2 regions of the Sporosarcina sp. USHLN248 genome follow, and region 2 is predicted to be linked to the other one. Evidence: a T-box and tRNA genes for the amino acid it is inferred to sense, from the RefSeq annotation. Region 2 holds a T-box; the other holds one or more tRNA genes.
What was found. The T-box of region 2 lies ahead of trpS (tryptophan--tRNA ligase). A T-box ahead of a tRNA ligase gene usually reads a tRNA of that ligase, here a tRNA-Trp.

Region 1 (10,905 bases), on a different contig from region 2:
TCATCCTCTTCTTCAACAAAGTGTGATCCTCCGATAATGTTCACATTGTATCGAACCGCCAAATTGGTGAATAACTCGATGTATTGTGGAGTGAACTCCGTTAACCTGCGGACTGCCCGGCTCGGGGAAGGCTCGTCCAAGAAAGACATCAGCTGCGTCGTAAAGATTTCCGGGAAGACTACAAAATCGGAATTGGCGTCTGATGCAACATCGACAAAGTACTCACATTGATTTGCCATCTCTTCAAATGAAGAGATCTTCCGCATTAAATATTGCACGACACATATACGAACTGGATAACTCGTCTTATAATGCCGCTTCGTCGTCGCTTTATAATCAACATTATTCCATTCCATTAATGTTGCATATTTCTTAGATGCCTTATCATCAGGCAAGTAATTCGGATTAATGCGCATCAATGTAAAATCATTCAATAGTTGAAACGTCAACACAGGATCGTAAATCTTATGCCTTGTAACTGCTTCTACATATTCCCTTGCAGACATTTCATTCGCATACTGATAGTAATTCGGAATCCTGCCACCGATAATAATCGACTTTAAGTTCATCCTTTGGGCAAGTTCCTTCCTTGCATCATATAGCCGCTGCCCTACTTTCATCCGTCGATAATCGGGATGGACCATCACTTCAATACCGTACAGATTATAGCCCTCAGGATTATGGTTCGTTATGTAGCCGTGTGCCGAAATATCATCCCAAGTATGTCGATCATCGTATTCATCAAAGTTAATCATTAAACTCGAACACGAGCCGATAATTTCACCATCCAACTCGGCAACGATTTGCCCCTCAGGGAAAATGGCCAAATGGCTCTTCAAATGCTCTTCCTCCCAAGGCTCCATCCCGGGAAAGCAAATTTCCTGCATACGCAAAATCTTTTCAATATCCTTTTCTTCCATCTGTCGGATAATCATACTCATTTCAAATGAAGATAAATCAAATTCCTCGCTCATCTTTCATCACCTCTCTCCATGTTTACCCAAGTTACGGCTAAAAAGTCAAGGAGAGTGAATATTTTACATGGTCCCATCCACACACTATAATCATATATAAGTCTTTGATACAGGAGTTGAACAGATGCCAAAACGATTGGAAAATAGCCTGTTATTTATCTTTACAGTTTCCTTGATTGCAACATTAGGTTCATTGTATTTTTCCGAAGTGCGCGGCTTTGAACCTTGTACATTATGTTGGTATCAAAGGATCCTAATGTATCCGCTTATATTAATTTCAGGAATCGCTTTAATTCAAAAAAATAGTAACATTGCATTGACGACAGCATTATTTTCTCTCATTGGCGGTTGCATGTCGCTCTACCATTATAGTATACAAAAACTTAGCTTTTTGAAGGAAAGTGCCCCTGCATGCGGGAATGTCCCTTGTACGGGACAATACGTCAATTACTTAGGGTTTATTACAATTCCATTTATGGCCCTACTAGCTTTCATACTTATTTTCATTACAAGCCTGTTCATGATGAAATGGCAAAAGGAGTTTACAAAATGAAGAAATTGCTTATTATCGGGGGAGTCATCGTTGCGATTTTTGTTTTAATCGTCGTCTTGACGAATCAATCAAACAAAGAGAAACTGAAAGATAACCCTTACGGAACGGATAACTTATCTAAATCAACAATCGCATTAATCGGCAATGAAAACTATAGCAACATCGTACTTCCAGAAGATTTATATGACAAGGTGTCTTCCGGGGAATCAGTGACGGCATACTTCTTTTCTCCAGAATGCCAATATTGCCAACAAATGACGCCAATCCTAATGCCTTTGGCAAAAGAGGAAGGCATCCATATTTACCAATTCAATATGTTGGAGTTTGGAAAAGAAGCGCAACCTTATGGCGTTAAATCTTGGCCAACGCTCATCCATTATGAAGACGGTAAAGAAGTCGGCAGAATGTCAGGTTTGCCAAATAATCCTGAAGAAGATATTAAAGCTTTCTTTGATCGCTATGTTAATAAATGAGGAATAATCCAATGAACTATTTTCACTATGTAGTAGATGAAGAAGAGCTGACAATTGAAAAGCTGCTACTTGACAAGTGGAAAATCGGCAAAAAAACTGTCCATCAAATGCGAATGGACAAGGCGGTGACAGATCCTTCCGGCGAACCGGTTGATTGGCGGATTCCTTTGCCTCTAAATGCTGTTTTACATTTTCACTTTCATGCGAAATCCGACTATGAACAAGATGATGTAAGTGGAGTCGACATACTTTTCGAAGATGAGCATATAATCGCTGCCGTAAAACCCGCAGGCATTTCGGTCCATCCGAATGAAAAAGATAATGGCGGTACGTTCATGAATGCAATGATGAAATCTATCGCGACGAATGGCGGAGAATACGTAGAGCATATCCATCGTTTAGATCAGGGGACTTCCGGCATTATTCTATGTGCAAAGCATCCAATTGCTAAATCGATCATGGATCGGAAATTGGAGCAGCATGAAGTGACGAGAATTTATCATGCAGAAGTTGAAGGGGTCATGAAGCGAACGAAAGGCGTGCTCAATTATCCGATCGGGCGCGATCGGCATCATTCTACGAAACGAAGAGTATCCCCATCTGGCCAAAAAGCGACTACCCATTTTCGCGTGATGGAGAGAAGGTCTGATTCCACGACGGTTGAAGCCTCATTAGTAACTGGCCGAACTCATCAAATCCGTGTACATTTTTCACATATTGGCCACCCCGTTGTTGGCGATACGTTATATGATGGCAGTCCAACTGAGGACGGGCAGTATCGATTGGCAGCGAAAAAGATTTCATTCGAACATCCAATTACAGAAAAACCGATTACAATTGAATGGATCGTATGAAACAAAGTATCTTTTCACTATATCTACAGTCTTTTTAAAGGTTTGTAGTCATGAGATATATGTTTGCCCAGCTTGGCTTGAAAACGCTTGTCAAGGAAGGCAACCTAAATATGCTTAATCGTAAAGCTGCCTTAATTTCTGCAAAGAACGCAGAAATTAAGGCAAATCGAACCAACTCTTTGCTGTTCGATTCGCAGTATGCGAGCGTTTGTCAACAATCTGAAACAAGCCGGACCCTCAACAGGACTCCGGCTTGTTTTTATGAGAATGATAATTGCCTTATGCCATTTTCCAGGCGTAAGTCCACTTCTTTCGCGTCATCAATATGATCAACAATCAGTGCATGCGCTTCGCTGAATAATGAATTGGCATCCGATAGCTCCATTTTCACCCGCTCCGCCAATTTCTTCTGCTCTTCAATCATTTCCTGAATTGCTGTAATATCTATTTTGCTTTCTTCAACAGTACCTAAGATCCGCTCCATTTTTTCTGCTGTTGCCATGCTGACGGTAATGCCTTTTTCAATAAGAGCTGCACTTTTCTTCGTTGCAGCAAGAGCTTGTTCAATTTCATCCCGCAACGCATTCGTCAGCGTTTGAATATTCGCTGTGCTGTCAGATGTGCTTTCTGCCAATTTACGAACCTCTTGCGCGACGACAGCAAATCCTTTTCCTGACTCCCCTGCTCTTGCGGCTTCGATGGAAGCATTCAATGCCAATAAATTCGTTTGTGCAGCGATATCTTCAATGACACCGACGATGGATTGGATTTCAACGGAACGTTCACTTAAATTCGACATATTCTTTTCGGAAGACTGGATTTGACTACCTAACTCCTTAATTACACCTGCTGTCGCATGGACTTCTTTCGTACCTTCAGTAGCCTCTTCTACCATTCGCTGCGCTTTTTCTTCCAAAGAATAGCCTTTCTCATATAACTCATTTGATTTTTCAGTAGATTGTTCGCTTAATTCGCCAACATTGTCAAATTTCTTTTCAATTTCTGTTACTGCATCCCCTAAAACAGTATGCTGTGCATTCACTTTCTCATGCTGGTCAACAGCTGCATGCAACTCGTCCTTCAACTCGCGCAGTCGATCCATCTCTTCAGCTTTTTTATTGGCATATTCAGATTTTAATTTTTCAATTTCCTCAATTAATACAGCACCATTTTTTTCTGTTTTTTTACTTCTGAACAAAACAATTCCTCCCTATTACTCTGTCATCTACTCTTAGTATACTATGAATTGTGAGGAAAGGCTCAGGTTCAAAAGTCACATTTATAGTGTGTCATATTTTTCGGGATTAGTCCCTGTTCGTTCATCCATATTCAGTGCATTGATCGTCATCATATCTTCGAGTGTAAGCTCAAAATCCGCCACTTCGATGTTCTCTTTAATTCTCTTAGGAGTGACGCTTTTCGGGATGACGACTAATCCATTTTGCAAATGCCACCGGATGATGACTTGGGCAGTCGTTTTGCCATGCTTCGCCGCAATATGGAGCAAAGTTGGATGCTCCATTAACTTTCCTCTCGCTAGAGGAGACCAAGAAGTGACAACGATTCCGTGTTCCGCACAAAATTCCCTTAGCGGTTCCTGCGTAAGCCTTGGATGAACTTCAATTTGATTCACCATTGGCTGTACATTTGCCGTTTTAAAAAGCTCTTTCAAATGATGGGCATGGTGGTTGGACACACCTGTTGCTCGAATTAACTTTTCCTCGTAAAGACGCTCAATTGCACGATACGTATCTACATACTTATGAGCAACAGGCCAATGGGTCAAATAAAGGTCCAAATAAGAGACACCCAACTTTTCCAATGAAACTTCAAAGGCTCTTAATGTTTCATCATATCCTTGATCATTGTTCCAAACCTTCGATGTAATGAACAATTCCTCACGCGGAATGCCCGACTGGCGGATTGCATTTCCAGTCTCCATTTCATTCTCATAAATTGCAGCAGTGTCAATTGCTCGATAACCAACTTCCAATGCGTATGAAATAGCAGTCTCCGTCTCTTTAGGGTCAGTCATTTTGTAAACACCTAATCCTAATTGAGGCATTGCAACGCCGTTCGATAAAGTGAGCTCCTTGCGATAAATTGATGTCATGGACTTTACCTTCCTTTATCATTTTCTCTAATTGTACAATGAATAAATACTTTTTTCGAACTTGTATTAAGATAATGGTTGCTTTTCGTGTGTAAAACGAATAATATTATAAATGCATGTAAAATTGTTCGTGTTTTGAGAGGGGTATATTCACTTGTTTCAACTTAAAGAAAAAAATACAACAGTAAAAACAGAACTACTATCGGGCATGACTACTTTTTTGACTATGGTGTATATCGTTATCGTAAATCCGATCATTTTGTCTGATGCCGGCGTACCATTTGACCAAGTATTCTTGGCAACAATCGTAGCAACCGTTATAGGCACACTTTGGATGGCGTTATTTGCGAACTATCCGATTGCGATAGCTCCCGGAATGGGGTTGAATGCGTATTTTGCTTCAGTTGTTATCGCTTCAGATGGACAGCTTGATTATTTAACAGCTTTTTCTGCCGTATTCGTTGCAGGTCTTTTATTTGTACTGCTATCCTTAACATCTTTCCGTGAAAAACTCATTGAGTCCATTCCAGAAAATTTAAAGCATGGGATTACAGCAGGCATTGGACTTTTCATCGCTTTCTTAGGCTTGCGTCTTTCCGGCTTAGTTGTGTCACATGAATCGACTCTTGTAAAATTAGGTGATTTAACATCACCGCCCGTACTCTTAACATTATTCGGATTGCTCGTCACAATTGTATTAATGACTTTGAATGTTTATGGAGCCATTTTTATCGGCATGATTTTTACTGGGATTGTAGCCTTTTTCACAAAGCAATTACAATTTGAAGGAGCACCATGGAAGCTGCCCCATCTCCCCGAAGGAATTATTGTTTGGAATCCAATCGAGGCAGTAGGAGATGTGATTTCACATGGGCTTTATGGGGTTGTATTCGCATTTCTTATCGTGACATTATTTGATACGACAGGCACGATGATCGGCGTAGCAAAGCAGGCTGGTCTCATGAAAGGGAAGTCATTGCCTCGCGCAAGACATGCATTGCTTGCGGATTCAATTGCCGCAACTGCAGGCGCTATGGTTGGAACAAGCCCGACATCTGCGTATGTTGAATCTTCTTCAGGTGTTGCGGTTGGGGGACGCACTGGTTTAACGACATTGACCGTAGCTGTCTTATTCATTGGCGCAGCATTTTTCAGTCCTGTCGTCGGTGCCCTATCCAATGTCGCCGCCATTACAGCTCCTGCATTAATCATCGTTGGTAGCCTAATGATCGGCACAGTAAAGCATATCGATTGGGATTCGTTTGATGAAGCGTTCCCTGCATTTCTAGTCATTTTAACGATGCCATTAACATCGAGCATCGCAACGGGAATTGCATTAGGGTTTATCACCTACCCATTATTGAAGGTCGTAAAAGGAAAATGGAAGCAAGTTCCTGTCCTTTTATATGTTTTCGCCTTGCTGTTTGCTTACCAGCTTCTATTTTTGCCGCATTAATCATTGTTGAAACAATGTCACATTTACGTATGACAGACATTTCAATTTTAGCACGTTTAAGGTATACTATATAAAGGACTAATGATTTTACAGGAGGTACACCCGATGAAACTAATCCTTATTATGGGCGTTTGCTTCGCTTTCTTATCAGCAATTCTAACAGGCGGCTATGAAGATAAACCTGGTAAAGTGAAAAAATAAGCATCAAAAAACGGGACATGCCATGATCGGCTGTCCCGTTTTATTATTTCAAGTCCAAAAATGATTGTTGCCGCAGTGCTTCGTAAATTAATATCGCTGCTGTATTGGATAAATTCAATGAACGGATATGTTCATTCATCGGAATGCGCAAGCAATGCTCTTCATTTTCAGCAACCACTTCGTCAGGAAGCCCTGTCGTTTCCTTGCCGAATACAAAGAAGATGTCTTTCGTTGTATCTGTAAAATCAAAGGAAGAATACGTCTGCTTGCCAAACTTCGTAATGAAATAAAATTCTCCGTCCGGAAAAGCATTAAAAAATTCATTGAGTCCCTCATGATATGTGATATCGACATGTTCCCAATAATCGAGCCCTGCTCTCTTTAACATCTTATCATCTGTAGAAAAACCAAGTGGTTTGATTAAATGAAGCTTCGTGCCTGTTCCTGCACAAGTTCTTGCTATATTTCCCGTATTAGCAGGGATTAAAGGTTCAAAAAGAGCTACATGTATTGTCATTTCAAGTACACTTCCTTCACACAGTCTCGATTGCTTTTCTCATTTCACTACACACTTCTTCATTTTCTTCATTCGGTAAAGCTCTTTGCACTGCTTCGAGCCCTTCCGAGTTCCCTATTTGGCCAAGCGCCCATGCAGCTGTGCCGCGAATCATTGGTCTCGGATCTTTCTCCATTAGGCCTATTAAATCAGGTACCGCCGATTCATCTTTAAAGTGTGCGAGTGCAATGATTGCATTCCGCTGAATAGGATTTTTCCCACGCCATGAACCCGACATATGCCCATATGTCTCCTTAAATTGCCTATTGGATAAAGTAAGCATCGGTTTTAATAGCGGTTTGACCAATTCTGGTTCAGGCTGAAATGCATTTTGATGTAAATTAAATTTTCTTTTATTTTTTGGACAAATCGTTTGGCATGTATCGCAACCATAAACCCTATTTCCGATTTTTGCACGAAATTCTTCAGGAACGGATTGCTTCGTTTGCGTCAGGAATGCAATACAACGCTGAGCATTCAATTGCCCACCTTGGATTAAAGCTCCAGTCGGACAGGCGTCTAAACAAAGCGTACAGTCTCCACATTCATCCTCCATAGGCCGATCTGGCGCGAATGGGATATTCGTTATCATTTCGCCAAGATAAACATAAGACCCAAACTCCGGAGTAATAATTGAGCAATTTTTTGCGGACCAGCCGATGCCAGCCCTTTCAGCTACTGCCCGATCGACTAGCTCCCCTGTATCGACCATAGAGCGGCAATGTGCTTGCGGTACCCTTTCCTTAATATAATCTTCTAAGAGCGATAGCTTCTCCCGTAAAACCGTATGGTAATCAACACCCCAAGACGCTCTGCAAAAGATCCCTCTTCGTTCACTCTTCGTTCCTTTAGGTGGATTCTCCATTTTGGACGGATAAGCAACAGCAATAGATAAAATACTTTCAGCTTCATCTAAAAGCAAAGCAGGATTTGTCCGTTTTTCGATGTCTTCTTCTTCAAAGCCTGATTGAAACCCTAACTCTTGCTGCCGTCTAAGCCTATTTTTCATTTCACGGAATGGAGCTGCAGTCGTGAAACCGATTTTATCTATTCCAATGGCCATCGCATAATCTCGTATTTCTTGTTGTAATTGAGCGACATTCACACCAATCCGCCTCCTATATGATAAAATTGACAAAAAGAATAGTAGGGTGATCTTATTGAGATTTGATATCGAGCCAACAGTATTTGAACGGTTACCAAACTTAAAATTAGGCATTAATCATTATACCAAAATTACCGTCACAGAATCTCCCCAAATGCTAAAAGGTCGTTTGCAATTATTTCAAGAACAGCTCTTTTTTGAGTTAGAACAAAAAGAGCTCACTCAATTCTCGGGAATAAAGGAATGGCGAGATGCTTGGAAAAAGTTAGGTGCAGATCCGAACCGTTATCGTCCTTCAGCAGAAGCTCTTTTTAGAAGAGTAAAAAAGCAAAACTATTTAATGCCCTTTCATAGTGCAGTCGACTTGAATACTTTCTTTTCTCTGCAATACGAAATTCCAGCAGGTATTTACGATCTACATAAAATTGTAGGGAATATCCGACTGGACAGAGGTAGCGAAGAGGATGGATATGATGGTCTTAACGGCCGCTTCAACTCGCTTCAGAATATTTTGGTACTAAAAGATGATTACAGCCCATTCGGCAGCCCTTTCGTCGATTCGGTCCGTACAGCGGTTACTGAAGAAACGACCGATGCACTGCACATATTCTTCATTCGTCCGTTAATGGAAGCTGAAGAAGCATATAAGCTAACAGAAGCATGCGGGAATATGTTCACTAGCATTAGCGGAGGCGATGTTACCTCCTATGTCTTACATAAAGGACAAGCAGCGATTGAGATAGACGATAGTATTGAATAATTGTTTTCTCAAAAAACGATGTGTATCCAATCTCAGGTCTCTAAGGAAAAAGCCCTTGCAACCTTGCTGCAAGGGCTTTTCAGATCCAAATAGTAAATAGAGAGAAGCTATGAAAATGAAAAAGCACAACATCTGTTGTGCTTTTTCCGTGGATACCCGAGGCCGGACTTGAACCGGCACGCCTCGCGGCATCGCATTTTGAGTGCGACGTGTCTGCCATTCCACCACTCGGGCATATAATGATAATATCCAACAGCGTACATAAAATACTGGAGGCGGCAACCGGAATCGAACCGGTGGTAAGGGTGTTGCAGACCCGTGCCTTACCGCTTGGCTATGCCGCCGTAGAAAAAGTGGAGCGGAAGACGGGATTCGAACCCGCGACCCCGACCTTGGCAAGGTCGTATTCTACCACTGAACTACTTCCGCGAAACTGGGGTAGCTGGATTCGAACCAACGAATGACGGAGTCAAAGTCCGTTGCCTTACCGCTTGGCTATACCCCAAAGCTTTAAATGGGGCGACTGAAGGGAATCGAACCCTCGAATGTCGGAACCACAATCCGATGCGTTAACCACTTCGCCACAATCGCCATAATATTAGTATTTATGTTTGACTGCATGGATGGGGCGGCTGAAGGGAATCGAACCCTCGAATGTCGGAACCACAATCCGATGCGTTAACCACTTCGCCACAACCGCCATAATATTGAGTTGCAACTGTAATGGCAGGGGCAGTAGGAATCGAACCCACACCAAAGGTTTTGGAGACCTCTATTCTACCGTTAAACTATGCCCCTGTAAAGATGGTGGTGGGGGACGGATTCGAACCGCCGAACCCGGAGGGAGCGGATTTACAGTCCGCCGCGTTTAGCCACTTCGCTACCCCACCAAGAGCATGGTGCCGGCGAAAGGACTTGAACCCTCAACCTACTGATTACAAGTCAGTTGCTCTACCAGTTGAGCTACACCGGCACGGTGATAAATATGGTGGCTCAGGACGGAATCGAACCGCCGACACAAGGATTTTCAGTCCTTTGCTCTACCGACTGAGCTACTGAGCCACATATAATGGCGGTCCCGACCGGGATCGAACCGGCGATCTCCTGCGTGACAGGCAGGCATGTTAACCGCTACACCACGGGACCTTTTGGTTGCGGGGGCAGGATTTGAACCTGCGACCTTCGGGTTATGAGCCCGACGAGCTACCACTGCTCCACCCCGCGATAATAATAGTTGTAAGACTTTTAAATCCTACGCATCCAGCTGTTTATGGGAGTTAGTTGAAATTTCCTTTTAGTAAATTTCACAAATCACATTCTGCGTTATGAGATTTGCTCCACCCCGCGATAATAATTATGGTGGAGGATGACGGGTTCGAACCGCCGACCCCCTGCTTGTAAGGCAGGTGCTCTCCCAGCTGAGCTAATCCTCCGGGTTAAAATTGCGATAAGCTTCGCATTACTGCGTCAGCTTCATTCACTCAATCAGTCACGTACCGTTGTACGCTCCTTCTTTCACTCAATCGCTTCCTTGTTCTACTCGCTTCTCCCAATTTTAACGGGAGTGCGATAAGCTTCGCATTACTGCGTCAGCTTCATTCGCTCAATCAGTCACGTACTGTTGTACGAGTCTTTAAATAGAATGGTGACCCCTACGGGATTCGAACCCGTGTTACCGCCGTGAAAGGGCGGTGTCTTAACCGCTTGACCAAGGGGCCATATGTATATTATCTATTGTATAAATCTGGCGGAGAGCAAGGGATTTGAACCCTTGATACGCGGTTAGCGTATACACGATTTCCAATCGTGCTCCTTCGGCCACTCGGACAGCTCTCCATTTGGCTCCGCAGGTAGGACTCG
Region 2 (21,439 bases):
AAAATCTCCATAAACGCATATACGAAAAGAGCATCCGCTCCTGGGGGAGAGGGATGCTCTTCTACAAAGGGAATGGGAGAAATGTTCACGTTCAAACAAAAGGGGTGTATGTTTGGTATGTGATTTATTTCACATCTATAATTTATCATAAAATAATAGTAACATCAACATTTCACATGAAATTTCACATGAATGTCACAATTGAATAGGCTAACAAACACCTATGTTAAGCTTTTCCTTCATAAATCATTGTTTCTGACTCTCATTATTACAAATGAAAGCGCTTCCTTTTTAAATTATATTAAAATAATTATATCCATAAGAAAACTGCACCCTGTTTCATCCTCCTGTCGGGTGCAGTCCACTTTTGTTTTGTTACTAATTATATCGGCAACATAATCATTATGAATGCTTGTCCAGCAATGCTTCTAACTCATTCAATCTCTCTTCAAACACGCGGCAAGCTTCTTCAATCGGTGCTGCGCTTGTCATATCGACGCCAGCTTTTTTCAAAACTTCAATTGGATAATCTGAAGAACCCGCTTTTAAGAACTCATTAATATATCGATCTACCGCAGGTTGTCCTTCTGTCAAAATTTGATGGCTTAGCGCTACTGCCGCACTGAAACCAGTCGCATACTGATAAACATAATAGTTGTAATAGAAATGCGGAATCCGTGCCCACTCAAGCGCAATGTCAGCATCATCTTCTACGGCATCGCCGAAATATTTTTTGTTCAATGCGAAATATTCTTCGGAAAGCTTATTAGCTGTTAATGCAACACCTTTCTCGTCAAGTTGATGGATTAAATGCTCAAACTCTGCAAACATCGTCTGGCGGAATACAGTTCCACGGAATCCGTCAAGCCAATGATTCAACAAATAAATACGTTTTTGTTCATCATCAATCGTTTTCAATAAATGATCATTTAGAATCGCCTCATTCACAGTAGATGCTACTTCTGCTACGAAAATTGAATAACCGCTATAAATGAACGGCTGATTTTTCCGTGAATAATAGCTGTGTACACTATGGCCGAATTCATGCGCTAGTGTGAATAAGTTATTGACATTATCTTGCCAGTTCATGAGAATATATGGATTAGTGCCATATGCCCCAGAAGAATAAGCTCCTGAACGCTTCCCTTTGTTTTCGCGAACATCTACCCAACGATTTTCCAATCCTTCTTGGACAATTGATTTATACTCTTCGCCAAGCGGATGGAAACTTTCCAACATGATTTTAGACGCTTCATCATATGAAATTTTCATATCTACATCTTGCACAAGTGGCGCGTACATATCCCACATATGCAATTCATTCAGCTTCATGACCTTTTTGCGCAAAGCGACATAACGATGCAGCAATCCGATGTTTTTATTGATCGTTTCCAATAGATTATCATACACTTGTTCCGGTATATGATTTTGCGATAAAGCCGCATGACGTGCACTATTATACTTTCGGATACGCGCATTGACGTTATGCTGCTTTACGTTGCCTGACAAAGTTGAAGCGAAAGTGTTTTTAAACTCATCATATTTGCTGTACATCGCCTTAAACGCATCTTCTCTGACACGCGGATCGTCGCTTTCAAGGAAACGGATATAGCGACCATGAGAAAGCTCAAGTTCTTCTCCATTCTCATCTTTCACCATAGGGAACGTCAAATCAGCATTATTCAGCATGCTAAACGTCTCCGCTGAACTGCCAGTTACTTCGCTTAATTGTGCCAAAATTGCTTCTTGCTCAGCAGGCAAAACATGCGGGCGGTATGCGTTAACCTCTTTAAATTCTTGCTTGTACAACTTCAGTTTTTCATCATATTCAGATAGATTGGTCAGCTCTTCTTCCGAAATTGTTAGAAGCTCAGGCAAGAAGAACGATAACGCTGTCGACACTTTAACATAGAGTGATTTAGCGCGGCTTTCCATCGCTTGATAAACGTTGTTCGTTGTATCTTGGTCACTTTTCAAATGCGCATACACATACAACTTACGCATTTTTTGTGAAAGTGTATCGCGGAATGTCAATGCCTCATATAATGCATCCGCCCCATTACGAAGCGTCCCTTTATACTGTTCAGCATTGCCTACGAGTGCTTCAATATCTTTGAACTCCTTCTCCCACTCTTCATCTGTAGGGAAGATATCCTCTAAACGCCAAGTCTCCTCCACATTCACTTCTTCCCGTGTTAAAACTTTGTTCTTCGAATCAGTCGTCATGTTTATTCCTCCTTTTAATTCCCTTCGGAAAACGAATCATTTTCATTCTCTCAATTATAAACCTTCTTTGCAACATATCTTTCTGAAATAAGTCGCAAAATTTTGTTTTCAATATTCTTTCCTTCTGCCGTTATGTTATGAATGCCGCATTGTTCAAGAAATGATAAATATTCCTTGCATGCGACTACCATTTCTTCGTTCGGCTCGTCAAATTGTCGAGCAAATGACCAAAGTTCTTTTTCTGAAGTAGCACGCCATTCGATTTTTCTTTTATGGAGAAAATATAAGAGACGTATTTGCCAATCACAATCCGCTTCCCGAAAAGCTCGATTATGTGCAACGGGCACTCCGAAATGCAAAGGCAAACGGATTGGATGTAGACGCATCTCATAGCAGCCGCGCAAAAATGGATCCTGTATTCCTTTTCTATTTAGTAATATTCTCTGACTCAGAAATGCGTTTCTTTGGATTTTATATAAATGATAATATTGCTCGATCATAGATTGCGAAGGAGCTTTAGGACGTGAAAATGGCAATGTTTGCGCTTCATAAGGTAAAGTGTTATGAAGTCCAATATACCGTTGTCCTCCAATATGCAATAGACTGCTCATATAGTGGAATGTTGATGTTGGGGGATGTAAAGAGAAGAGTAAGTCCCCTTCATTCGGGGTGGTCAATAAGAATTGCTCATGAAACTTTGAGAGTTGAAAAATACCAATACCATTTTGCTGTTCTATGAATTTTGCGGGGGTATTCAAAATCCATAAGGGCTCCATTCCGGCAAGACGATATCCTTCCGATCGCTCTCTAAATTTATGGCGTGGGATCGGGCTGCATTGAAACTCAATTGGAATGGACATCTTTTGAGTCTCCACTACTAAATCCGGCCTTTGTGATAAATTACGCAAAAACGGTTCCATCTTAACTGCATATCCTTTGTTTTGAAAGAAGTTGAATAATAATCGCTTCCCTAATAGATGTTCAGGTGATTCCCCTTCCGAAAAAGAATCCCTGCAGGAAGTCTTTTGCTCATGTGCAAAATGTGGAATAACGACCTCCCCTACTTTCAAAATAACTTTTGATTGACATTGTGGGCAATAAAACTGATGCTGACTCCTTAAACGCCGCAAAGCGTTACGTTCGATATCCGACATCAAAACAATTATCTCTCCATTTTCCATTTGTGCCATTAAAATATGCATCACTCCTCTTTGCTTCATTGTATGAATTTTCGCTCCATAGAGCAAGTCTTTCAAAAGGAGATTATTTGCAAGCAATTGAATAGATTAGTGGAGCGCGTCATGTGGAACAGTGCATTGCTAGGCCTATACCATAGCACCTCTATAATATAGCAAACATCGTTTCTTGCGAAAAAAAAAGCCGCCCATCATCTAATAATCGACGTAGGAGCGGCACTTTATATTCATCAGCTGCCAAAATAATGTTCCATTTTAGCAAAAACGTCTTTGTCCATAATCACTTTACCGTACTCTTCCAATCGGTGAATTGTCATATTGGATACTGATCCAAAATCAGAAATGACACTGCATAGATCCGTCTTTTTCGCATCATTCATTTCCGCGTCATCATAATTTATATATAAATAATATTTATCTTCGAATGAATAGAGAGATGACTCGAAAGTATAGCCGTGCACTTTATTCGCCAATGGAATCAGATCATCAAAGTTTGAAAACACGAACATATCAGATAACCACTCTTCCGGTTCATCGTTCGTTTCATCCATTAATTGGTCAGGCTTCCCAAACATCGCATGGTCTTGGAACATTTTTCTTGGATCATCCATGCCAAATGTTTCTTCCATTTCATCCGTGTCTGTCATCTGCGCCCTTGTTACGGTAACTTCAATTCCATTATTCATCGCATGGACTTGAATCCATAACGGCCCTTCAATTTCAAATTCCGTCTCGTCATTGATTTCATCCATCATTTCCCAGAAGAGCTCTTCACTTTTATCGCGGTTATACCAAACTTCTTCCCGCGTAAATCCACGCTCTTCAATATCTACATATGATAGATAAAACTTAACGGTATTCTCATTAATGCGCTCTATTTCCATCCCTTTTCTCTCCCTTCCTTCAAACGGGCAATGGCCCGCTTCATTTTTTTGCAGTGAACCTGCAATGCTTCTTATACTTACTATATGAACGTCCTACCGGATATGAAAGGGTTCATTATAGGGACGTATAACGTTAATTGAATTGTAGAAAACATCCGCCCGGAAAGCAAGAGGAATGCAAAAAGCTGATAGGTTTACGGCATTTTGCCTGTCGACTCCCTATCAGCTTTACTATATTCTTTAACTTGATTCGGCAGAAATCCCTACTTCAAAAAGTGATGGGATACGCTTGCTCTATTTTCTTTTAAATCAGCGAGAACCAAATTAGCTGATTCAAGTTAAGCCTCCGACGAATGTTATTTTGAGGCAAGCTTTCGCACTCCCCAAAAAATCATCCGGACATAATTGAATTAGTTAACCATTCGCCGCGCTTCAAGCAGCTGATAGGCCCTTACCTTACGAGGCAGAAAACGTCTAATTTCATCTTCATTATAACCTACTTGCAGCCTCTTTTCATCTAAGATGATTGGTCTTCTTAACAGGCCAGGATGTTCTTGAATTAATTCGTATAACCGTTGCAACGGCAAGCTTTCAACATCCACATTCAGTTTTTGGAAAATTTTCGATCTCGTTGAAATTATTTCATCCGTACCGTCTTCTGTCATGCGAAGTATTTGTTTAATCTCATCAATATTCAATGGTTCAGAGAATATATTCCGCTCTGTATATGGAATGTCATGCTCTTCCAACCAGGCTTTCGCTTTTCTGCAAGATGTACAACTTGGTGAGGTGAATAATGTTACTCCCATTCGCTGGACACTTCCTTTCAGTCTGCTCTTTCAATATTGTATTTAAATCAAATTAGAATAATTTTAAAGAAACGATCTTGAGTTCTATTATACACGTTATTGAGAATGATGAATACACCTTTTTAAGAAAAAATATGTTCGGTATGTCAAGTTTGTCACATTTCCGCAATATTGATGGGCTTACAGCTCCTTAGGCTATGTAAATTTATCCTTCTTTACTGTTATACCCGAACGAGGAATTAAATAAACATCTTCAAACACATTTATTTTCGTTCTCATTTAGTAAGTCCAAATTGAAAAAGGTAATTCCTACTTAATAGTACGTCTTTACTTTCCGAAAAGTTTCATTTTCTTATTAAAAAAATCCGGAAACCATTACGATGGCCCCGGATTTTTCGTTAAGGAGTATAATCTACTCCTTCTGTATACGAATTGCCAGCATTCCATAATAAGAATTCGTCTATCCCATTCTCATTTAATGCTTTAATTTGCGCTTCGACCTCTTTCTTGCCGTAACGAAGATAATTGCCTGCACCTAACCAAGGAGCGCTGAAATCTTGCAGCCACGGACGGGATGTCGGTTTGTTCTCCAACTCTCCCAATTTGGCATTTTCAACTTTAGCATATTCGTTAACGAGCCGGTACGGTTCCAAATCGGGTTTCGCAATTCCGAAATAAGATGTCCAATGACTTGGATAAATCATAGATGAAATGACATCAACATTTTCCGAGATTTTCGAAAAGTTTTGCCCGATGCCAGGTGCTTCAGGCAGAGTTGCTGAATAGCCAAATATATCGACAGATACATCAACATCGTAAGGTTTTAGCTTCTCACGAGCGTATGCCACAAAATCTGTAACAGCCTCTACCCTTCTTTGAACAGGATCCAAATCGGAATCCTTATACTCTCCCATTGAATAGTTCAATACTTCATGACGTTTTTCAAATCCTTCAGGAAATCTTACATAATCGAATTGAATTTCTTTGAAGCCCATCTTCGCGGCCTCAATTGCAATATCGACATTATGATCCCATACCTCTTTCAAGAACGGATTGACAAATGATTCTCCCCGTCCATTTGCCCATACTTCATTTCCATCCATAAAAGATAGATCAGGGCGCTTTTCTGCCAATACACTATCTTTGAAGACGACAATACGGGCAATTGGATATACTTCTTTCTCTTCCATTGTCTCTAACATTTGACGCGGATCTTTTATATACGGCTTTCCGATGCCCAATTCAAAGAGCGGGGAATCTTCTGTAGGCTTGTATGTAATGTTACCTAAGTCGTCTTTTATATCAATGACCATTGCATTCAACTCTGTTGACTCAATTAAATGTAATAGCTTTTCAAATTTTGCCCCTCCAGCTGAATGACCTGTAACATAGATTCCCCTTACTGCATCTGGATACTGAAAAGCAAGACCCGAATCATACCGATAAAGCGATGAACTATGTAGTAACTGAGTATCCAATTGCTCAAAAGCATATGTACGTTCTGCAAAGTCGTCTACTTTTTTCTCATTTGCTGCGTGAGCACTTAAAGGAAAAGCGATAGCAGCTAACAGTAGAAAGCGACTGAGCAATGCTGTTTTTTTCATAGAAAACATCCTTTCAATTCAATTATTCTATCAAACTTACACAGCTTTACATAGGTTAAAGTTGTCTATTCCCGTCACTTCTTGTCTATAAACACCGAAAGTTCTATAACAAATTTCACTGTTGCATTTAACAGATCCCTATAGTATAATTGCGACAACTTACGATTCGAAAAGCTATGACGGAAATAGTACGAATGTGACAGTCATTCAGAGAGCCTGTGGTTGGTGAGAACAGGTATGACGGCATGAGGAATTGGGTTCCTGAGCTTGATTTGCGAAATGGATGCAAAACATTCCATAGTAGCTCATCACGTTACCCGCGTTAAGGGAAGTGGAGTGGCCTTATGAAGGCTGATTCGGGTGGTACCACGGTTGATCTACATCAGTCGTCCCTTATTTTAGGGATGATTGGTGTTTTTTTATTTTCAAGGAATATTGAGGAGGAATTTTTAATGAAAACAATTTTTTCAGGTGTACAGCCTACCGGTACAGTTACATTAGGGAATTACATCGGTGCTTTCAAGCAATTTACAGAACTTCAACATGAATACGACTGCCGTTTTTGTATCGTCGATCAACATGCGATTACCGTTCAGCAGGATCCAGATGAATTGTCAAAAACGATTCGTTCATTAGCTGCAATCTATATCGCCAGTGGCATCGATCCCGAAAAATCCGTTTTATTTATTCAATCGGAAGTGCCTGCCCACGTACAGGCCGGATGGATGATGCAATGCCTTTCTTATATCGGTGAGCTTGAACGGATGACGCAGTTCAAGGATAAATCTGCAGGCAAAGAAGGCGTATCTGCTGGTCTTTTAACATATCCTCCGTTAATGGCTGCGGATATTCTCATTTACAATACGGATATTGTGCCAGTTGGTGAAGACCAAAAGCAGCATGTTGAGCTCACTCGTGATTTAGCTGAACGGTTCAATAAACGGTACGGTGATGTGTTGACGATTCCTGAAGTGCGTATTCCGAAAAACGGAGCTCGCATTAAATCATTACAGGATCCATTGAAAAAAATGAGCAAATCAGATCCAAATAAAAAAGGTACAATTTCCCTTTTAGATGAGCCAAAGCAAATTGAGAAAAAAATAAAAAGTGCCGTAACAGACTCAGATGGCATTGTAAAATTTGACATTGCTGAAAAACCTGGTGTCTCTAACTTGTTGACGATTGAATCGGCATTAAGCGGCGTTGCAATTGCAGACTTGGAAGCAAAATACGAAGGTTTAGGCTACGGTGCATTTAAAGCAGGCGTTGCCGAAACAGTGATCGGCCACTTGTCCCCATTACAAGATCGATACAACGAATTGCTGCATTCTCCAAAATTGGATGACTATCTTGATTTAGGAGCTGAAAAAGCGAACGCCATTGCCTCTGCGACACTTAAGAAAATGGAGGCAGCGATGGGAATCGGAAGAAGACGGTAAGGTTCAGTACGATCACCGCCATGACAAAAAGTGCAAAATCAGCAGTTTGCAAAATGTACATGAATATTTGTTGATATGTATAGCCTAACGATAAATAATTTAAGTAGAGAATCATATTGGATACAGTAACGACAATAATTCCGTAACTGATTAGAAAGAGGAATACTCTTGTCATGATTCAACGCCCTTTTATTTTTCTACCATCTTATGTCCGTTGGCTGTTTTTAAGACTTTAATAATAAAGGTCCTCTTTTCACTTAGGAAACAGAGGACCTTTTATTTCAATCTATTTTTTTAAACACAAGTGAAGCGTTGTGTCCGCCAAATCCTAAGGAATTGCTCATCGCATATTTGATATCTGCTTTTCTTGCTTCATTGACTACGTAGTCAAGATCGCATTCCGGATCGGCAGTTTCATAATTCATAGTTGGTGGCAACATGCCTTCCTGCAATGCTTTCACTGTGAAGATTGCTTCCAAGCCGCCAGCTGCACCTAATAAGTGGCCAGTCATCGATTTTGTTGAACTCATTGATAGTTTGTAGGCGTGTTCGCCGAATACTGTTTTGGCTGCAATTGTTTCAAATAAATCATTGTAAGGTGTGCTCGTTCCGTGCGCATTTATATAATCGATTTTGTCAGGTGTTATGCCTGCTTCATCGATTGCTTGCTGCATTGCACGTGCCGCACCTTCCCCTTCAGGAGCAGGTGCAGTAATATGGTGGGCGTCACCCGTAGAACCATAGCCAATCAATTCAGCATAGATTTTCGCACCGCGTTTCTTCGCATGCTCGTATTCTTCAAGAATTAGAATACCTGCACCTTCTCCGATTACAAAACCATCCCGGTCTTTATCGAATGGACGCGAAGCTTTTTTAGGATCAGGATTCAATGACAGAGCAGTATTTGAACAGAAACCAGCAACTGCCATTGTAGTGATCGGTGCTTCCGTGCCTCCTGTAATCATTACATCCGCATCGCCACGTTTAATGACCTCAAATGCGTCGCCGATCGAGTTCGTTCCAGATGCACAAGCTGTCACTGTACAAGAGTTAATGCCTTTTGCCCCGAAATGAATGGATACTTGCCCCGAAGCCATGTCAGGAATCATCATCGGCACGAAGAACGGGCTGACACGTCGATAACCTTTTTCAAGGAATGTTTTAAACTGTTGCTCATGTGTCTCCATTCCACCGATCCCCGAACCGATCCAAACACCAGTGCGCAATGCCGTTTCTTCATCCAACTCCAATTCTGCATCCTTCATAGCCATAATGGAAGCTGCCATTGCATAATGCGTAAACCGGTCCATCTTCCGTGCATCTTTACGAGGTATATATTCCTCAATATTGAAATCCTTTACTTCAGCCGCAACTTTCACAGGAAATTGATCTGCATCTAAGCGCGTTAAAGGACCGATTCCAGATTGTCCATTTAACACTGCTTCCCATGACGCTTCAGCAGAATTTCCGACTGGAGAAACCGCTCCAATCCCTGTTACAACGACACGACGTTTTTCCATCTTGAATACTCCCCTTCTCTTTTGCGATCAAATTATTACCTATTGTATAATATCGATCCGTTCATACGCTAATAAAGTGATACCCCAAACGGCAAGGTACATTCATCAGCTACTTATTCAGTAGTCCTATGAAGAAAAAGTTATCTTCCCCACTTTATACATAGGGCTCCCCAAGTCAATCCTCCGCCGAAGCCTACCAATACGATAATATCATCATCCTTCAATTTACCTTCAGCTAAATCATCGTACAACGAAATCGGTATTGAGGCTGCAGATGTATTACCATATTTATGAACAGTCTTAGACATTTTCTCAATCGGCAATCCTAACCGTTCACGCGATGCTTCCATAATTCGGATATTTGCTTGGTGTGGGATTAAATAATCGACATCTTCTGTCGTCAAGCCCGCTTTCTTTGTTACTGCCACAGCTGATTCGCCCATTTGGCGCACAGCAAATTTAAAAACTTCCCGGCCATTCATTTGAATATGCGAATCTTGATAAAGATGTTTTCCACCGCTGCCATCTGCACCTAACTCAAATGATAGTATGCCGCGTCCCTCGCTCACTTTACCAACAACTGCAGCGCCAGCTCCATCGCCAAATAAAACGGCCGTATTCCGATCTTCCCAATCCATAATTTTAGATAATTTCTCAACACCGACTACTAAAACATTTTCATACGTGCCCGCTTCAATAAAATGCTTCGCTGTAACGACACCGTACATGAATCCAGAACAAGCTGCTGAAATATCCATCGCTGCAGCATTTTTTATCCCTAAGCGGTCTTGTATCATCGCAGAAACCGACGGGAATGGACGATCAGGCGTAACCGTAGCAACGATTATTAAACCAATTGTCTGTGGATCAATCCCAGAATTTTGAATAGCGCTTAAAGCTGCTTCGTACGCCATATCAGACGTATCCGTCTCGCTGTCAGCAATTCTTCTTTCCTCTATGCCTGTTCTTGTTCGGATCCATTCATCCGATGTATCCATCCTTTTTTCCAAATCGCTGTTTGTCACGACATGGGAAGGAACAAATTTACCAATCCCAAGAAGACCTGCATTCATTTTCTCATACCCCGTTCCTTATTATCTATTCCTATTACCTGGTGTTAATTATAAAAGATTATTGAGTATTTTTCAATATGATGACACTAATTTGCCAAAGAAAAAAAGTTTTGCCGATTCTTTTGTTTATTGAATGTACAAGCTATGGTATGATGAATGAGGAAATTGTTAAGTCGAGGTGATATCGATGAAATATATTATAACTTTCTTTTGGTCTTTCATTTTAGTGACGATGTTGAACTATGTAGCTGGTTCAATTGCCAGTATCGAAGTATTTGACTTCACAGGCGGCATCATCGCTTCAATTGTTTTATCAATTCTTGTCTTAATGGTAACTGCGGTTATTGGGAACGAGGAAGTAGCAGATCATTAAGAAATGAAACCGTTCCTTTCACAGAACGGTTTTCAGACTGTAGACAAAGTATCTTTTTTACTTTGTCTACAGTCCTTTTAAGGTTTGTAGTCATGAGATAGGTGTTTGCCCAGCTTGGCTTGAAAACGCTTGTCAGACAAGGCGCGAAGTCGAGCGAAGACCCGAATAGAACTTAGGTTCATGAGGGGACGAGCGAGACGAGCAACGCCGTATGCGAGCGTTTGTCAACAAGCTGAAACCGTTCCTTTCACAGAACGGTTTTTTTATATTTCCATCCGATAGGTACTGATCATGCGGGTTCAGACGTGTAATAGATAGATTTTACTGGCGCCAATCGTGTGGGCTCTGGCACCACTTCGTTTTTCTGGCGCGTTGCTCGATTTTACTGGCTCTATTTGAATCAGTTATACGGGCGCTACATAAAAAAGTACATACGAAAAAACACCTGCCACTACGATTGACAGGTGTCTTTCTTCATCTTATACAATTTCCACATCCAACTTTCCATCTTTCATCGTCAAAGAAAGCTTCTGTCCTTCCTTCAATTCACCTTTAATCACTTCTTTGGCGACTGCTGTTTCTACATGTCGCTGAATGAACCGTTTCAAAGGCCGTGCGCCGAAATCAGGATCAGTTCCTTCTTTAACAATCCAATCCAGTACAGCATCGCTATAAATCAGCTCTACTTCTTGCTCCTGCAAACGTTTGACTAAGTCTTCCAATAGCTTTTTAGCGATTAATCGGAAGGTGTCTCCCGACAATGAATGGAAGATAATAATGTCATCCATCCGGTTCAACAGCTCCGGTTTGAAATGTCGACGCAGTTCAGCCATGACAAGGTCTTCTGTCGCATGGTCTTCCGAATCGAACTGGCCTTCCAACAAGAAGGCTGAACCGATATTGGAAGTCATGATAACAACTGTATTCGTAAAATGAACTAATCTTCCTTGGCTATCAGTAATTCGTCCATCATCCAAAATTTGAAGCAAAATATTGGAGACATCAGGGTGTGCCTTTTCGATTTCATCTAACAAAACGACTGAATATGGATTGCGCCTTACCGCTTCTGTCAATTGTCCGCCTTCTTCATAGCCGATATATCCCGGAGGTGCACCTACTAAACGGGAAACACTATGTTTTTCCATATACTCGGACATATCAATTCGGATGAAATGATCTTCCGAATCGAAAAGTGTGGCGGCCAATGTTTTCGCGAGCTCTGTTTTACCGACACCTGTTGGCCCTAAAAATAAGAAAGAACCGATCGGTTTATTTGGATCTTTAATACCTGCACGAGCACGCCAAACTGCTTCCGTCACAAGCTGGACTGCGTCATCCTGGCCGATAACCCTTTCCTCAAGCGTTTCACGAAGGCGCAGTAGCTTTTCTCGCTCTCCTTCTACCAATTTTGTCACTGGGATTCCTGTCCAGCGCGCCACAATCATGGCAATTTCATCCTCCGTTACTTCTTCTCTCAAAAGTCGGTTATCTTGACTATTTGCGAGTGGCGCCTCCAATGTTTGGAGTTCCTTTTCCAACTCTGGAATTTTGCCATATTGGAGTTCAGCGGCTTTATTTAGATCAAACCGGTTTTGTGCATCCTCCAATTCACGGCGATAACGGTCCAGTTCTTCACGCTTCTCTTGGATTTTTCGCAATGCTTCCTTTTCTTTATTCCACTGCTCTCTCATGTCAGCAGAAGAATCTTTCAGATCACGCAGTTCTTCACGCAACGCTTCCAAACGGGTTTGGCTTATTGCATCCTTCTCCTTTTGCAATGCTTGTTCCTCAATTTCAAGTTGCATCATTCTGCGAGTGACAGAATCAAGCTCTTGCGGCATAGAATCAATTTCCGTGCGAATCATTGCGCTCGCTTCGTCAATTAAATCAATCGCTTTATCCGGCATGAAACGCTCTGTTAAATAACGGTCTGACAATGTAGCGGCCGCCACGATTGCTCGATCGTGGATTCGGACACCATGATGCAGCTCGAACCGCTCTTTCAGCCCTCGTAAAATGGATATCGTATCCTCTACAGAAGGCTCCCGCACAAATACTTGCTGGAAACGCCTTTCCAATGCTGGATCTTTTTCAATATATAAGCGATATTCATCCAAAGTCGTTGCACCGATGCAATACAATTCTCCTCGCGCAAGCATCGGCTTCAGCATATTGCCCGCATCCATTGCTCCTTCCGTTTTGCCAGCACCGACAATCGTATGGATTTCATCAATGAAAAGTATAATTTCCCCTTCGCTATCTTTCACTTGCTTCAGTACGCCCTTCAGACGCTCTTCAAACTCACCACGAAACTTTGCCCCGGCAATTAAAGCACTCATATCCAATTCAAATATTTGCTTGTTTTTCAACCCGTCCGGCACATCGCCTTTTACAATCCGTTGCGCAAGTCCTTCCACGATTGCCGTTTTCCCGACTCCCGGCTCGCCAATTAATACAGGATTATTTTTCGTCTTTCTCGATAAAATCCGCACAACATTACGAATTTCTTCATCCCTGCCGATAACAGGATCCATTTTGCCGCTTTTTACATCTTCTACAAGGTTTCGCCCAAATTGTTCAAGCGGTGTACGTTGGTCTTCTTGCACGCCGTCCATTCTCATCTGCATTCACCTCATTGTTTGACTTTGACTATCTTTGATTAATTAAATTATAAGGAGAAATAGCGTTACTGTACATTTTTTTGCTTGCTCTATTCTCCTACCCGCACGATAATCAATAAAACATATTTATGAATGCAATAACTGGCGATTCGCAACAACGATACCATCTTCATCTGCATAAACATAATGGCCTTCGACCCAATCGATATCCCCGAAAAACAAAGACACGCCTCGCTCTCCCTTGCCTTCCTTATTGCTTTTAAAAGGATTCGTGCCTAACGCTAAAATGCCGATATCCATTTCTGATAAGTCTGCGGAATCTCTAACGCAACCATTAATAATGATTCCTGCCGCTTTACGTTCTGTCGCAATGCTCCCTAACTTGTCCCCCAACATTGCACATCTCATCGACCCTCCACCGTCTACGACTAATACGTCTCCTTCTTTTAAAGATTGAAGTGCTTCTTTTACCAAAACATTGTCCTCAAATGCTCTTACAGTAACGATTGGACCTGAAAAACGTTTTCGTTTTCCGAATGAATGGAATGGTGCTGTGCAAAATGATAATTCCTTGGCATATTCATCACATAAATCTGCAGTTTTAAACTCCATGCTGTATTCCCCTTTCAGTGCGATTTGTTTATCAAAAAAAGCTGAATGACAAACGTCAAACAGCCTTTTCTCCCCATCATATAACTTCTTCATAAATAGAACTTGTTCCATAGAAGCTATGCTTGAAATAAATGCCGCTTAATGGAATATCGCAAAAAAATACGCCACGCATTCTATCGCTTGAATCTTTGTCGCTATGGGACAGAAGAAACAGAACGCGAGTGATTGAAAACGACTTGAGCCGCATTTACTGATAGCAATAATCTATTTTAATCTCACAAGACAAGATGGATCATCGTACGCCTAACGCCATTTTTGCATAGCGGGACATTTTGTCGCGTGACCAAGGTGGATTCCAGACAATATTGACATCTACGTCTTTCACCTCAGGAAGCTCAGATAGTTCTTGCTTAATATTCATGACGATTTGCGGACCCATTGGACATCCCATAGAGGTTAGTGTCATGTCCACCTTTGCAGTGCCTTCATCGTCTAAGTCCACATCGTATACAAGCCCTAAATTGACAATATCGATGCCAAGCTCAGGATCGATCACATTTTCAAGTGCACCCATGATGCTGCCTTTCATATCATCATTCATTGATATTCCCCTTTCCGTCCATTATTATCTTCATCATAGCAAAGTTCTGCCTACTCCTTCAAATAACTTGCCAGCCAATCGGATGCTCGCAGCATTGCAGATCTTGATACTGTATGTCCAGCAGATGGTTCAGAGATAAATTGAAATCGCTCTACATCGTCAGCATAATCCTCTTTTACGGCATTGTAAAAATTGAACGTTGGCTCATAAGGAACGACCGAATCTTGTTCTCCGTGATAGAAAAGGACTGGTCTGTGATTCAACGCTGATCGATGCTTCGTCAAATCAAATATAGACAATGTATCCAATAAAGACTTCCGTTCTTCATCCGTGATCGGCAATTTGAATCCGCGTCGTTCAAATTGCGACATTTGCGCTTTTGCGAGTTCAACGAAGCCTGGTGAACCCATCATGACAGCAGCCGCATCGATCCAAGGATAGACCGTTAAGCAACCTAATGTCGTAATGCCCCCCATCGATGTACCTCCAACGGTAATTTTATTCGTACCTCTGGCAGCTAGTTCCTGATGGAGAGTTTTCATTTCCTCAATCGACGTCAATACGATTTCCCAAAATCGGAGGCTCAGTTGGACTTCATCCAAATTTTCATCTCGAACGCCATGGAGATGTGCATCCGGAAGAAGTACTCTCACTCCTTGTTTCGCGATATTATATGCGTAATGTAAATTATGTTCCTTTGCACTTGTAAAACCGTGTAGGAAAATGGCTGTCGGAAGGTTGCTATTTTCAAGATTTTCCTCCACAATATGCAATAATGGAATGTTGCTCCAATTCTCTTCTTTTACAATGACCGTCATGCAAACACCTTCTGTTTCTTTTTTATGAGCGTAACAAAGTTTTATTGAAAAAACAAAGAGAATGGCCGCATGGCGGAATTTTTTGACTTACCCCCTCTTCAAAAGATAAGATAGTATCAATTACATCTTAGTTAGTTGGAGAGGTTTTTTTATTTGAAACGTTATTATTATGCTCTCTTTTAAGAGGGGCAGCTATAGAGGAGGGCATTCATATGAAACCGCATTTAATCGTCCTTGATTTGGATGGAACATTGCTAACCGATGAAAAAGTCATTTCAAAAAAAACTGAACATACATTGAAGAAGGCGAAAGATCATGGGCATCAAGTGATGATTGCAACAGGCAGGCCATACCGAGCTAGTGCCATGTACTACCGTCAATTAGGGCTTGAAACGCCAATCGTCAATTTCAATGGAGCGTTTGTTCATCATCCTACTGATCGTTCTTGGCAAACAATTCATGAAACGATCGCACTTCCTATAGTGTTAGACGTTGTTGAAGCAATGCGCGAGTTTCGACCGCACAACATCGTAGCCGAAGTGATGGATGACGTGTATATGCAATATCACGATGAACAGTTATTGGATATTTTCAATTTCGGGGATCCCGTTATTAGCAAAGGAGATTTAAGGAATTCCTTGAAAGTGGACCCAACGAGTTTGCTCATCCAAGCTGACGCTCAAACAGTCGACCCGATCCGCAAGCACTTGGCAGAAATCCATGCAGAAGCAATCGACCATCGACGCTGGGGGGCTCCTTGGGATGTGATTGAAATTGTTCGACATGGATTAAACAAAGCAGTTGGCATATCCCATGTATCCAAATGGCTTGGTATCCCGAAAGAGCGGATCATCGCTTTCGGAGACGAAGACAACGACCTTGAAATGATTGATTATGCTGGTGTCGGTGTAGCAATGGGCAATGGCATCGACCGGTTGAAATCCATTGCAGATGAAGTAACCTTAACAAATAATGAAGATGGAATCGCAAAAGTGTTGGAAGAGCGTTTGCTTTTAAAATAATATAGAAAAGAATGTGAGGGGTATGTATGAGAATTTTTGCCGATAGTGGCGCAGATTTACCAAAATCATTTTATGACAATAACGATGTAACATTGCTTCCGCTTCGGGTCTTGATTGACGGCAAAGAATATGAAGATGTTGTCGAAATTGATTCCAAAGAAGTATACGCAGCAATCCGCAATGGGAGCCATCCAAAAACTTCTCAAGCTTCACCTGAACTGCTTCATGCTACTTGGAAAGAGTTGGCCGAATCAGGCGATGACGGCATTTACATCGCTTTTTCATCAGAACTGTCTGGAACGTATAACACGGCAGTTATGATGAAAGATCAAGTAAAAGAAGTGAATCCGAATATGAATCTTGTCATCATTGATTCGCGGTGTGCTTCTTTGGGCTATGGTCTATTAGTCGAAGAAGCTGTAAGATTACGTGACGCAGGTGATGACGTTCGGACAATTGAACGGAAAATAAGATATATGGCTGCGCATATGGAGCATCTATTCACAGTTGAGGATCTTGATTACTTAGCTAAAGGTGGACGAGTTTCCAAAGCGAGCGCGTTCATCGGCGGGTTATTAAATATTAAACCGCTGCTACACGTTGAAAACGGTAAATTAGTTCCCATCGAAAAACATCGGGGACGCAAAAAAGTATTAAAAAGATTATTAGATGTAATGGAAGATCGCGGCGTTAATCTGTCCGAGCAAATGATTGGCATAAGCCACGGTGATGATGAAGCAACCGCTCTGGAAATGAAAGCACTCGTAGAGGAAAGATTTCATCCGAAAGCGGTTAATGTTCAAATGATCGGATCGGCAATCGGTGCCCATGCGGGTCCTGGTACAATTGCCATGTTCTTTTTGAATAAAACGAAGGAATCATAATCGAAGAGGCTGTCCAATAAGTCTATGAAATAGAACAGGTGGGGAAAAACGCTTCGTTTTTCTCCACCAGTTCTCGTATTATTCTCATTTACTATTGAATGTAGCTCACGGATGCCAGCCACTTTCAGTAGATTGTGGTTTGCGAGTCTGTTCTTTGATATATGTACCGTATGGAATCAAAAATTCAAAACGTGGCTCCTTGTCTTCACCGACCGCATACAGATAATTTTTTTCGCTGCCATACTCTACATCCGCAATTACTCGTTTAGGCATTGGTAGAGAGGACTTTTCCGACTTTTACAAGTGAGGGATGAAACAGCGGGTGTCTGTGGGACGTAGGGTGATTGTGTAAAAAAGGATGAATTGGTTTTCCATTCCCATCTGTACATTGTAAGCAGGTTTCAGTTGACCGTTTTTCATGTGATCCTCTTTCATCCGCATGAAGGTGCATCGTTGGTATTATAGGGTTTAAATGAGGGCTTGATGTGTCTGTGTCGCTTGGAAATACTTACTTCCATTTCCTCTATTCCCAATGGCAGTTCTGCTATAATCATTCTTAATAATCTTCGGATTGCAATAAAAGTCGTCTTTTCTAGAATGGGGTTTAGTCACTTCTATTTTACAAGATTGGACGATTTTTTTGTATATTTATAGTTTGATGGAATGAGCAACGTTTCAAGGATACACCGCATTTCATCAACAGAAATAGGGGCTGTTCAGAAAGTCAGTTTTTTACCGACTTTCTGAACAGCCCCTTCGTTTATTTTTTCTCTATAGAATTTTCTTGTTTTCTGCGGGCTCGTCCTTTTTTAATGGCAGTGAACAAGAATCCTAAAAAGATAATGTACACTAAGATGGATGCGATCAAGTAAGGCGTATTATATCCTTTATCTTCGTCAGCAATATATACTTCTGCCATTTCTCGGTCTAAAACGATTCGGAAAACATCATCATCTGATTCACGAATTAAATCGCTATCCAATAAACCGCGAAGCTTTTTATTATCGCCAATTTTAGAAACGGGAATTTCGACACTCGCCGTTTTAGTCGTATTGTTGATCGCGATAATCCAAGTCTCATCCTTTGATGAACGTTTATATACTAAAAATCCACCTTTATTATGCAGCATCTCAAAGTCGCCATTGCGCAATGTTTCGGATTGATTGCGTAAAAGATTCAAGTTGCCTATTAACTCTGCAAGTTCCATATCCGTTTTGAAGTTGAAGAACGGGTGGCTTTCTGGTGCTTCCTTTCCGTTTACTGCAATTTCAGTTCCATATGGTACAAGAGGAATGCCAGGCAATGTAAATAGTGCAGTCGCAGCGACTTTCCAGCGAGTAGGAGGAAACATTCTCGCCTCTACCATTTCATATGTTAGTCGGGATCCAGCCAAATCATCAAACTGAATGATACCATTTGAATTGCTTTCATCGAAAACATCCATTACGGATGAATCTGGATCAGATGTTGCAAATGTTTGACGGAGCGCATCCATAACCGTTGTATTTGGCGAAGCATCAAAATTGGCTTCGCTTTCTTCGTCCGTCAAAATATACATGTCCGGCTTTACGTTACGGATTGCCGATATCATTGAATTCAGATTTTCATCAGAAAAAGCGTCAATTTTTGTTAGTCGAATTCCATCCAGATCATATGAAGTAGCAAATTCGACAACCGCCTCCGTCAATGCTTCGACAGTTGTACTGTCGCTTACATCCCAATTCACTGTGCCATTTTCAGCAGGCAACGAAGGAATTTTATCCTCTTTTACCCATTCATGATTTGCACTTACTTTGCCTAAAGGAAAGTCCGCAACAAGCTTTAATTTCTTGTTATGCACTTCTTTTAGCAAAGCTTTCAATTCATCTTCCGTTCCGAAATGAGGTTCCAGCTTCGTGTAAGAAAGCGGCTTTCCACCATCATACGTTTCCGTTTCGAAAACTGGGCCAATTGAAATCAGTGTGAAGCCCATATCAATTATATGTTGCAGCCTCGAAGCAATGCCCGCAAAATCTCCGCCATTGAAAGCGAAAGGATCTTGTGCATCTACATCGATATCATTTTTTCCATCTCCATTATTAAAGCGGTCCACCAATAAATCGTAAATGCTCTCATCTTCAATTGTACTTTCGCCTTTTGCGAACGAAGTCGCAGGCATAACAATTTGGAAAAGCAACAATACGGCGGCGGCTACGCCAATCAGTCTTCTTCCTTTCACAAAAAAAGCCTCCTCAACAAGCTATCTCTTGCCATTTTATCAAACGACAACCCCCCCCGCCATTCTTTGAAATAAAAATATAGTTTCCTACAACGAAATAGGTCGAATTTGTGAAATAAAGAAGAACAAAAGCAAGAAAAAACCGGATCGTCAGTGGGTTTCCACTTTCCATCCGGCCTTTTGTTTACCATCAGTCTGTCCATTCATCTTCTCGCACACGAGATTTTCGGTAAATGAGAAACACTGCAACTGCAAAAACAGCCATCAATGCGATCAAAATACTTAACAAGATTGCTCCTATGCCAATTGCCATTTTCATCATCCTCCCTTTAGACTGACTCAGATGTATTTCTTAGAAAAATTCAAATCCCATCGGTAGTTTAAAACCGAAAAACATTGTTGCAAATAGGAAGACAAAGAATAGGATCCAAAGCACCCCGACGCTTTTGCCTTTTTGAGATCGTACTAATACCATCTCCATCATTCCAATCGTCAACAGACCTAATAGGAATTTAATGCCGTATTCAGCGCCTCTACCATAATCCATGCCTTTTATGAAAAGGAGAATCCCCGAAAATAGAATGAGCACATAAAACAAACGTGCGATCATATGGGTAATTTTTTTTCCTTTCGAACCGTTCGCCATTACAGCTGCAACTAAAAATACGATAATACCGACAACCCATGTAAATATATGGAAATGGGTCGTGTCAGATAAAAAGCCCAAACTGTTCACCTCATCTATTATTGTTTCCTCTACATCCTACCATAGAAATTGGTTCTCTTAATAGAAATATGGTCTTAGACGAAGCGATTGACTAGTGTGCCAATCCCCTCGATCGAAATCTTCACAGTGTCGCCTTTTTTCAAAAAAACAGGAGGATTCATACCTTTTCCTACACCTGCTGGCGTACCTGTCATAATAACATCGCCAGGCTCCAAAGTAACATATTTTGAGACCTCAGCAATCAATTCATCTATTTTGAAAATCATATCGGAAGTATGGCCATTTTGACGGACTTCATCGTTTACTTTCGTCACGACGGACAACTGATGAGCATCAGGTATTTCATCTTTTGTTACAATGTATGGCCCCATCGGACAAGAACCGTCCAAGCTCTTTCCTAAGAAGAATTGCTTATGAGCGTATTGGACATCCCGAGCGGTTACATCATTAGCGATCGTATAGCCAAATACGTGATCATAAGAAAGTTGCTTCGGAATTTTGCTTCCTTTTTTACCGATAACGACTGCAAGCTCTCCTTCATAATCAAGATTTTCTGTCACCTCAGAATGTATCGGCAGCTCCTGCCCATCCGCAGCAATCGCAGTTGGCGATTTCGTAAAAATCATCAATTTTTCAGGTGGTGCATCTGACCCCATCTCCGCCGCATGGTCCGCATAATTCTTTCCAACACAAAGGATGTTTTTCGGCGTTCTCGGGATTGGCGCAAGCCATTCGATATCTTTGAACGCATACTTGAATTGTTCAGGATTTTCACTTACCCTCGCCTGTTCCGCCAATTTCCGCACCTTTTC

Region 1: it encodes a tRNA-Trp, which carries the amino acid that the T-box ahead of trpS (tryptophan--tRNA ligase) is inferred to sense. The anticodon was not compared.

The regions. Positions count from the first base shown of each region.
Region 1 covers NZ_JBBCZC010000020.1:440-11,344, reverse strand. The annotation lists gene WFH04_RS09780 (GNAT family N-acetyltransferase) at 1-974, opposite strand, end outside; gene WFH04_RS09775 (disulfide oxidoreductase) at 1,099-1,527, shown strand; gene WFH04_RS09770 (thioredoxin family protein) at 1,524-2,000, shown strand; gene WFH04_RS09765 (RluA family pseudouridine synthase) at 2,012-2,854, shown strand; gene WFH04_RS09760 (methyl-accepting chemotaxis protein) at 3,114-4,052, opposite strand; gene WFH04_RS09755 (aldo/keto reductase) at 4,134-4,967, opposite strand; gene WFH04_RS09750 (NCS2 family permease) at 5,122-6,423, shown strand; gene trmL (tRNA (uridine(34)/cytosine(34)/5-carboxymethylaminomethyluridine(34)-2'-O)-methyltransferase TrmL) at 6,668-7,141, opposite strand; gene queG (tRNA epoxyqueuosine(34) reductase QueG) at 7,158-8,285, opposite strand; gene WFH04_RS09735 (B3/B4 domain-containing protein) at 8,341-9,045, shown strand; tRNA gene WFH04_RS09730 (tRNA-Leu) at 9,199-9,279, opposite strand; tRNA gene WFH04_RS09725 (tRNA-Cys) at 9,316-9,389, opposite strand; tRNA gene WFH04_RS09720 (tRNA-Gly) at 9,400-9,474, opposite strand; tRNA gene WFH04_RS09715 (tRNA-Gln) at 9,479-9,550, opposite strand; tRNA gene WFH04_RS09710 (tRNA-His) at 9,561-9,636, opposite strand; tRNA gene WFH04_RS09705 (tRNA-His) at 9,670-9,745, opposite strand; tRNA gene WFH04_RS09700 (tRNA-Trp) at 9,770-9,843, opposite strand; tRNA gene WFH04_RS09695 (tRNA-Tyr) at 9,851-9,935, opposite strand; tRNA gene WFH04_RS09690 (tRNA-Thr) at 9,943-10,018, opposite strand; tRNA gene WFH04_RS09685 (tRNA-Phe) at 10,032-10,107, opposite strand; tRNA gene WFH04_RS09680 (tRNA-Asp) at 10,116-10,191, opposite strand; tRNA gene WFH04_RS09675 (tRNA-Met) at 10,195-10,269, opposite strand; tRNA gene WFH04_RS09670 (tRNA-Val) at 10,403-10,478, opposite strand; tRNA gene WFH04_RS09665 (tRNA-Glu) at 10,689-10,763, opposite strand; tRNA gene WFH04_RS09660 (tRNA-Ser) at 10,791-10,881, opposite strand; tRNA gene WFH04_RS09655 (tRNA-Asn) at 10,885-10,905, opposite strand, start outside.
Region 2 covers NZ_JBBCZC010000001.1:108,827-130,265, reverse strand. The annotation lists gene pepF (oligoendopeptidase F) at 403-2,226, opposite strand; gene WFH04_RS00540 (competence protein CoiA) at 2,277-3,416, opposite strand; gene mecA (adaptor protein MecA) at 3,653-4,306, opposite strand; gene spxA (transcriptional regulator SpxA) at 4,717-5,115, opposite strand; gene WFH04_RS00525 (putative glycoside hydrolase) at 5,514-6,719, opposite strand; T-box leader at 6,887-7,116, shown strand; gene trpS (tryptophan--tRNA ligase) at 7,172-8,158, shown strand; gene WFH04_RS00515 (YuzI family membrane protein) at 8,115-8,333, opposite strand; gene fabF (beta-ketoacyl-ACP synthase II) at 8,440-9,678, opposite strand; gene WFH04_RS00505 (beta-ketoacyl-ACP synthase III) at 9,819-10,751, opposite strand; gene WFH04_RS00500 (DUF2929 family protein) at 10,939-11,124, shown strand; gene WFH04_RS00495 (ATP-dependent Clp protease ATP-binding subunit) at 11,604-13,751, opposite strand; gene rraA (ribonuclease E activity regulator RraA) at 13,872-14,357, opposite strand; gene WFH04_RS00485 (metal-sulfur cluster assembly factor) at 14,650-14,958, opposite strand; gene WFH04_RS00480 (prolyl oligopeptidase family serine peptidase) at 15,009-15,776, opposite strand; gene WFH04_RS00475 (Cof-type HAD-IIB family hydrolase) at 15,989-16,798, shown strand; gene WFH04_RS00470 (DegV family protein) at 16,825-17,682, shown strand; partial or broken gene WFH04_RS18430 (IS5/IS1182 family transposase) at 17,824-18,129, opposite strand; gene WFH04_RS00465 (alpha-amylase family glycosyl hydrolase) at 18,443-19,900, opposite strand; gene WFH04_RS00460 (hypothetical protein) at 20,091-20,213, opposite strand; gene WFH04_RS00455 (YisL family protein) at 20,253-20,627, opposite strand; gene WFH04_RS00450 (fumarylacetoacetate hydrolase family protein) at 20,702-21,439, opposite strand, start outside.